2 regions of the Micromonospora sp. WMMC273 genome follow, and region 2 is predicted to be linked to the other one. Evidence: riboswitches for the same ligand, from Rfam matches in the RefSeq annotation. Region 2 holds a riboswitch; the other holds the start of a gene.
The links. Region 2 has a riboswitch for cobalamin ahead of O7611_RS10515 (acyl-CoA thioesterase). Riboswitches for the same ligand answer to the same signal wherever they lie in the genome.

Region 1 (3,519 bases), 1.5 Mb from region 2:
CCCCCGGCGGACGCCGGCGGTCGGGGCACGGTCTGTCAAGGGCTGAACCGGGTCCGGGCCGGGCGGAACGGCGCGGCGTTCCGCCCGGCCCGCCGGCTCAGCGTCCGCGCAGCTCGGCCGCGGCGGCGACCAAGTGCTGGAGGGACGCCTCGACCTCGGGATAGCCGCGCGTCTTGAGGCCGCAGTCGGGGTTCACCCACAGCCGCTCGGCCGGCACCGCGGCCACCGCCCGGCGCAGCGCGCCGACGACCTCGTCGTGGGACGGCACCCGGGGTGAGTGGATGTCCCAGACGCCGGGCCCCACACCTCGGCGGTATCCGATCGCAGCGAGGTCGTCGAGGACCTCCATCCGGGAGCGGGACGCCTCGATGCTTGTGACGTCGGCGTCGAGGGCGTCGATGGACGTGATCACCTCCCCGAACTCCGAGTAGCACAGGTGGGTGTGGATCTGGGTGTCGTCGGCGACTCCGCAGGTGGCCAGGCGGAACGCCCCGACTGCCCAGTCCAGGTACGCCTTCTGGTCCGCCCTGCGCAGTGGCAGCGTCTCACGCAGCGCCGGCTCGTCGACCTGGATGACCCGGATACCGGCTGCCTCGAGATCACGGCACTCGTCGCGCAGGGCGAGCGCGACCTGGTCCGCGGTGTCTGCCAGTGGCTGGTCGCTGCGGACGAACGACCAGGCCAGGATCGTGACCGGGCCGGTGAGCATGCCCTTGACCGGCCGGTCGGTCAGCGACTGCGCGTAGGTGGACCAGTTGACGGTCATCGGTGCCCTGCGTGCCACGTCGCCGTAGATGACGGGCGGACGCACGCATCGGGAGCCGTAGGACTGGACCCAGCCGTGTTCGGTGGCGGCGAACCCGTCGAGCTGCTCGCCGAAGTACTGGACCATGTCGTTTCGTTCCGGCTCGCCGTGCACGAGCACGTCCAGACCCAGCCGCTCCTGAAGCCGGACGACGTGCTCGACCTCGGCGCGCATTCGCCGGGTGTAGGCGGTGTCGTCGAGGCGGCCGGCTCGATGCTCGGCACGCGCGCGGCGCAGCTCGTCGGTCTGCGGGAACGATCCGATGGTCGTGGTCGGCAAGGGCGGCAGATTCAGCCGGGCCTGCTGTGCCGCCGCTCGCTCCGGGTACGCGCCGCGCCGCCGGTCCCCGGCGCGCAGTGCGGCGAGCCGGCCGCGTACGGTGTCGTCGCGCCATGCGGCGGGGGTGGGCGGCAGCGGCTCGGGCAGGGACGTGGTGCCGTTGCGCAGCGCGCGGCCGAGCCGAACGACCTCATCAACCTTCTGCCGGGCGAAGGCGAGCCGCTGAACCAACGCCGGGTCGAGGGCGGTCTCGGCGGACAGGTCCTCCGGCACGTGCAGCAGCGAGCACGAGGTGGACACGGCGACGTGGTCGGCGAGGGCGGCAACGGCGGCACCAGCCGCAACGGCGGCGCGCAGGTCGGTACGCCAGACGTTGCGGCCGTCGACGAGGCCGGCCACGATCGTCTTGCCGCGCAGCGGTCCCGCACCGGCCAGCCGCCGCAGGTTGCCGGGCCCGGCCACCAGATCCACGCCGACCGCTTCGACCGGCGTGTCGAGCAGGGCGGGCAGCGCGTCACCGAGCTCGCCGAAATAGGTGGCGACGAAGATCGCCGGCCGCTGTTCCACCGCGCCGAGCCGGGTGTACGCCTCCCGCAGCGCGTCGATCTCGGCGGTGCTCCGGTCGGCGACGTAGGCGGGCTCATCCAGCTGCACCCACCGCACGCCCGCCGCAGCGAGGGATCGCAGGATGTCGGCGTACACGTCGACCAGGTCGGTCAACCGGTCGAACGGTTCGCCGCGCGCCTCGGTGGGCTTGGCCAGCAGCAGGAATGTGGCCGGCCCGACCAGCACCGGCCGGCTGTCGATTCCCAGCTCGCGGGCCTCACGGTACTCGCGCAGCGCCTTGTCGGGATTCGCCGCGAAGGCGGTGTCGGAGCCGATCTCGGGAACCAGATAGTGGTAGTTGGTGTCGAACCACTTCGTCAGTTCGAGCGCCGGCTCGGCATCGACGCCCCGGGCCATGGCGAAGTAGGTGCCGAGATCGCCGAGGCCGAGCCGGGCGAACCGGTGCGGGATCGCGCCGACGGCGACGGCCGTGTCCAGCACGTGGTCATAGTAGGAGAACGTGTTGGACGGGATCGCGTCCAGGCGCGCGTCGCGCAGCGTCCGCCAGACCTTCGCCCGTAGCGCGGCAGAGGTCGCCGCCAACTCCTCGGCGTCGATCCGGCCCGCCCAGTAGGCCTCGACGGCCTTCTTGAGTTGCCGGTTGCCCCCGATACGCGGATAGCCCAGCACGGTGCTCTGACCGAATGCGGTACTCATGGAGATCCCTTCCCTCGAAGCACACGAGGCCGATCGGGGCAGGGAGGGAAGAGGTACAGGCGGCGTACCGGCTTCCGCACCGGCCGTCCCGAGCGACCGTCGGCGGCGCACACCGGACGGTGCACGCGGTGCGGGCAGGTCTTCGGACTCGCGGGCGCGACCGGATCCACCCGGTCACCTACTGGCCGTCGCTTCCCAGACCTCACGGTCCAGTGCTTCGATGACGGCTGTCGTTCCCACTCACCGCTGCGGGGCAGTCCCGGACTCACACCGGGTTCCCTCTTACGACGCCACACCCGTCACGGGCACGGCGAACCAGCACCGTTGTTCATCGTATGGGGCGGTGAGCCGACGTGGCCGGCGCGTCCGCCCTGCGGGACGGCAAGCCGTCGCGGCGGGTGGCGGGAGCGACTCGCGGTCGGCCCCCGCCCTCGTCGCAGGGCCGGTCAGCCCTTGCGCCACTTCTGGTTGGCCGTGCCCCCGCAGTCCCAGAGCTGGAGCCTCGCGCCGTCGCCGCCGTTCCAGTCCTTGATGTCGACGCACTTTCCGGCCTGGAGGTTGACCAGGTCTCCGGCCGCGTTCAGGGTGAACTGCTGGGCGCCGGTGCCGTTGCAGGTGTAGAGCTGCACCGCCGCCCCGTTCGCGGTGGAGCCGGCGTCGATGTCCATGCACTTGTTGTTCTGGCTCTTGAGCGCCGTGCCGCTGAACGTCCACTTCTGCGCGCTGGTGTTGTTGCAGTTCCACATCTGCAGCGGCGCGCGGTCGACGAAGTTGGAGCTCGGCACGTCGATGCACTTGTTGTTCCAGTTGCTGACCACTGGCACCCCGGTGGCCGGGGTGCCGCCGCCACCGCCGGTGAACGGGCTGAGGATCAGTCCGGCCGAACGGGGGTCGCCGTCGTGCACCAGCGACTCGAATCCGCCGACGTCGTCGAAGGCGAACGCGTACGCCCGGCCGTCGGTCATGTTGGCGTGGATCAGGCGGGCGTACTGGTTGGTGGGGTTGCTGCGGTAGAAGTCGGCGGCGTTCGTGCTGGGCTGGGTGTCGATGGTCCCGAGTGTGCCGCGGTTGAGGGCGGCGCAGAGCGTACGCGAGATCGGGCCGACCACCTGGTCGTTCGGCGCGGGCAGGTCGCCGTCGCAGCCCCAGACGCTGGCCGAGGAGGGCCGGTT
Region 2 (3,519 bases):
GAGACCGCCAAGCTGATCGTGCCGGCCGGCATCCTGCTGCTGTGGCGGCGGCACCCGTCCCCGGCGCAGGGCCTGGTGATCGGCGTGGCCTCCGGCGCCGGGTTCGCCGCGCTGGAGACCGTGGGGTACGCGTTCGCCGTCTTCGTCGGGTCGGAGGGCAACCTCGGCGCGGTCGAGCGGACGCTGCTGGTGCGCGGTCTCACCGCGCCCGCCGCGCACCTGGCCTGGACCGGGCTGACCGCCGCCGCGCTGTTCACGTTCGCCGCCGCGCCCGGCGGCCGGAGACTGGCGGCATTCCTGCTCACCTTCGCCGCCGCCGTCACGCTGCACACCTGCTGGGACACGTTCGGCACCCAGCCCGCGTACGTGTTCATCGGCGCCGTGTCGCTGGGCTGGGTGTTGCTGCGCCTGCACCTGGACCGCGAGCGGCCGCCCGCGTCCGGGACGCCGGTCGTGCCGGCATCCCGGGAGACGGCAGCGCGTGCCGGCTGAGCCGGGCGGCCGGCCCTCCGGCTCCGCGCCGCCCGGCACGTCAGCCGACGGCCAGCCGGACGCCGAGCGCGACGAAGGCGACAGCGCAGAGCCGGTCGACGCGCCGCGACCAGCGGCTGTCGCCCCACCGCCCGGCGAACCGGCCGGCGCCCACGCCGAGCGCCAGGTCCACGGCGAGCTGCACCGCGACGAACAGCGCCCCGAGCAGCACCAGCTGCGCCGCCACCGGGCCCGCCTCGGGCCGGACGAACTGCGGCAGGAACGCCACACTGAACAGGATCATCTTCGGGTTGAGCAGGTTCGTCAGCAGCCCGCGCCGGAACGCCCGCCCGGCGCCGCCGTCCGGGCGGTCCGCCGGGGCTCCGGGCCGGCCGGTGCCGCGCAGCGCCCGCAGGCCCAGCACGATGAGGTACGCCGCACCGGCCCACCGGATCGCGGTGAACAGCACCGGGGACGCGGCGATCAACGTGGCGAGCCCGGCCACCACGGCGGCGACGTGCACCGCTTCCCCGGCGGCGACCCCGAGCGCGGCCACCGCGCCCGCCCGCGGGCCGTACCGGGTGGCGTTCGCGAGCACGAACATCATGTCCGGCCCCGGGGTGAGCATGAGCACCACGATCGCGGCCAGGTAACCGGCGAGCGTGGCCGCCGACAGTCCGAGCACCGCTCAGCCCTCCCCGGCGCCGTCGAGCAGCGCCCGGCGCAGCGCCAGCCGGTGCTCGCGCCGGATCTGCGCCTCCCGGTAGCGCCGCCGGTCACCGTCGGTCTCGGCGTGCAGCGGCGGCACCGGCCGGGGCTGCCCGTCGTCGTCGACCGCCACCATCACCAGGTGCGCGGTCGCCACGTCCACCGGCGGCACCGCGCGGTCCCACCGGTCCGCGCTGACCTTCACCGCCACCTCCATCGAGCTGCGGCCGGCCCAGGTGATCCGGGCGTCCACGTGCACCACGTCCCCGACGCGTACCGCACGCAGGAACGCGGTCTCGTCGATGGCGGCGGTGACGGCCGGGCCGTCGGAATGGCGGGCGGCGACCACACCGGCGACCGAGTCGATCAGGTTCAGGATGCGCCCGCCGTGGACCGTGCCCATCAGGTTGGTGTGGTGCTGGTCCATGATCTGCGACAGGGTCAGGTGCGAGGCCGACGGTGGTCGGCCGGTGAGCGTGATGGTGTCGGGCACTGTGCGGTTCCGTCCTCGCAGAAGCGGACCGCCGACCGGCCGGGGTGTGCACGTCGAGGACCCGCCGACGGCCCTGCGTACGACGTGTCACCCGCCCGACCCACCCGCGAGGTCGACGGCGGCGCGCACCGGTGGTACGCGCGACGCGGGCAGGTCTTCGGACTCGCGGGCGTGACACGAGGTCGCCTACCGGCCGTCGCTTCCCAGGCCGTGGCCCAGTGCTGTTGACGGCTGTCGTTCCCACTCACCGCTGCGGGGCAGTCCCGGACTTCCACCGGGTTCCCTCTTACGACACCCGGCCGTCGCCGACCGGGTGAACCAGCGCTTCCCGCAGCGTAGCCCAGCGCCCGAGGCCGGCGGCACAGGCGTCAGGCCGGCGCCGATCCCGTCACAGCGGCAAGCGGCGCCGCGCCGAACGACACCGCGAACCGCTTGCACCAGATCGACACGCTGCGCAGGCCGTCCAGGTCCACCGACGCCGGGATGTCGTACGCCTGATCGCCGATGTTGCCCTTGAGCCGGCCCAGCTCGACCCAGCGGCCGTCGTCGAACACCTGCCAGCCGGCCCGGCCGGGCAGCACCTTCCGGTCGGTGAGCCACACCCGCAGGTCGGGCCCGTCCGAGGTGTCCAGTCCGCGCAGGAGCAGCTGACGGCGGCCGTCGGCGAGACGGACCAGCTGCGCCCGGCCGGACGTGTCGTGCTCGTGGGTGACGAAGTCACCGGCGGCGAGCACCACGTCGGCGGGCGGTGCGCCGGTCGGCGACGGGCCGGCCGCCGGTGAGCCGGTCGTGCCGGCCGGCTGCGGCTCCGCCACAGTGGGCAGCGCCTCGCGTACCTCGCGGTCGGTCACCAGCCGCCACGGCTGGAACAGGTACAGGCTCACCCCGAGGCCGGTGACGGCCGCGACGGCGAGCACCGACAACACCACACGTCTTCTGCCCATGCTCCGACGGTAGGCGCGGACCCGGCGGAAAGATCTTTCCGTCCGCTTACGGCTCGACCGCGGGCCGCCGCGCCGGGACGCCGATGGGTAGCGTCTGGCGCATGGGGCGCTACGTGCTCGTCGTCGACGACGACCGGACGGTGAGCGACGTCGTCCGGCGCTATCTGGAGCAGGACGGTTGCCGGGTCCGGCTGTCCTTCGACGGGCCGGACGCGCTCGCCGCGGCCGAGGAGGAGCCGCCCGACCTGGTGGTCCTCGACCTGATGATGCCGGGTCTCGACGGCATCGAGGTGTGCCGGCGGCTGCGGCGCCGGCTGCCCGGCCTGCCGGTCGTCATGCTCACCGCGCTCGGGGACGAGGCCGACCGGGTCGCCGGGCTGGAGGTCGGCGCGGACGACTACGTGACCAAGCCGTTCTCGCCGCGCGAACTGGTGCTGCGCATCAGGTCGGTGCTCCGGCGCGCGGCCCCGCAGGACCGGGGACCGGCAGGGACGCTGCGCGACGGCGACCTCACCGCGGACACCGGCCGCCGCGTCGCGGAGCGCGGCGGGCAGCAGCTGTCGCTGACCGTACGGGAGTTCGACCTGCTCGCGTTCCTGCTGGCGAACCCGGGACGCGCCTGGTCACGGGCCGAGCTGCTGGACCGCGTGTGGGGCTGGCGGTTCGGCGACCAGTCCACAGTCACCGTTCACGTCCGGCGGCTGCGGGAAAAGATCGAGGACCACCCGGCGCAGCCGCGCCGCATCGTCACCGTGTGGGGCGTCGGTTACCGGTACGAGCCGTCGGAGGCGTCCCGGTGAACGAACTGATGGTCATCGGGCTCTACGCCCTGCTCGCCGGCGCTGCCGTCGGCGCGCTCGGCGTCGGCGCGTTGCGGCTGGTGCGCCACCGGTCGATCCTCGC

Region 1: it holds a riboswitch for cobalamin, as region 2 does, so the genes downstream of both, metE (5-methyltetrahydropteroyltriglutamate--homocysteine S-methyltransferase) here and O7611_RS10515 (acyl-CoA thioesterase) in region 2, are expected to answer to the same signal.

Annotation. Positions count from the first base shown of each region.
Region 1 covers NZ_JAPZBE010000001.1:3,792,023-3,795,541, forward strand. Annotated here, with positions in the region: gene metE (5-methyltetrahydropteroyltriglutamate--homocysteine S-methyltransferase) at 98-2,347, opposite strand; cobalamin riboswitch at 2,464-2,682, opposite strand; gene O7611_RS17535 (beta-1,3-glucanase family protein) at 2,794-3,519, opposite strand, start outside.
Region 2 covers NZ_JAPZBE010000001.1:2,245,816-2,249,334, forward strand. Annotated here, with positions in the region: gene O7611_RS10505 (PrsW family glutamic-type intramembrane protease) at 1-492, shown strand, start outside; gene O7611_RS10510 (LysE family translocator) at 533-1,156, opposite strand; gene O7611_RS10515 (acyl-CoA thioesterase) at 1,160-1,672, opposite strand; cobalamin riboswitch at 1,804-2,010, opposite strand; gene O7611_RS10520 (DM13 domain-containing protein) at 2,041-2,616, opposite strand; gene O7611_RS10525 (response regulator transcription factor) at 2,718-3,416, shown strand; gene O7611_RS10530 (sensor histidine kinase) at 3,413-3,519, shown strand, end outside.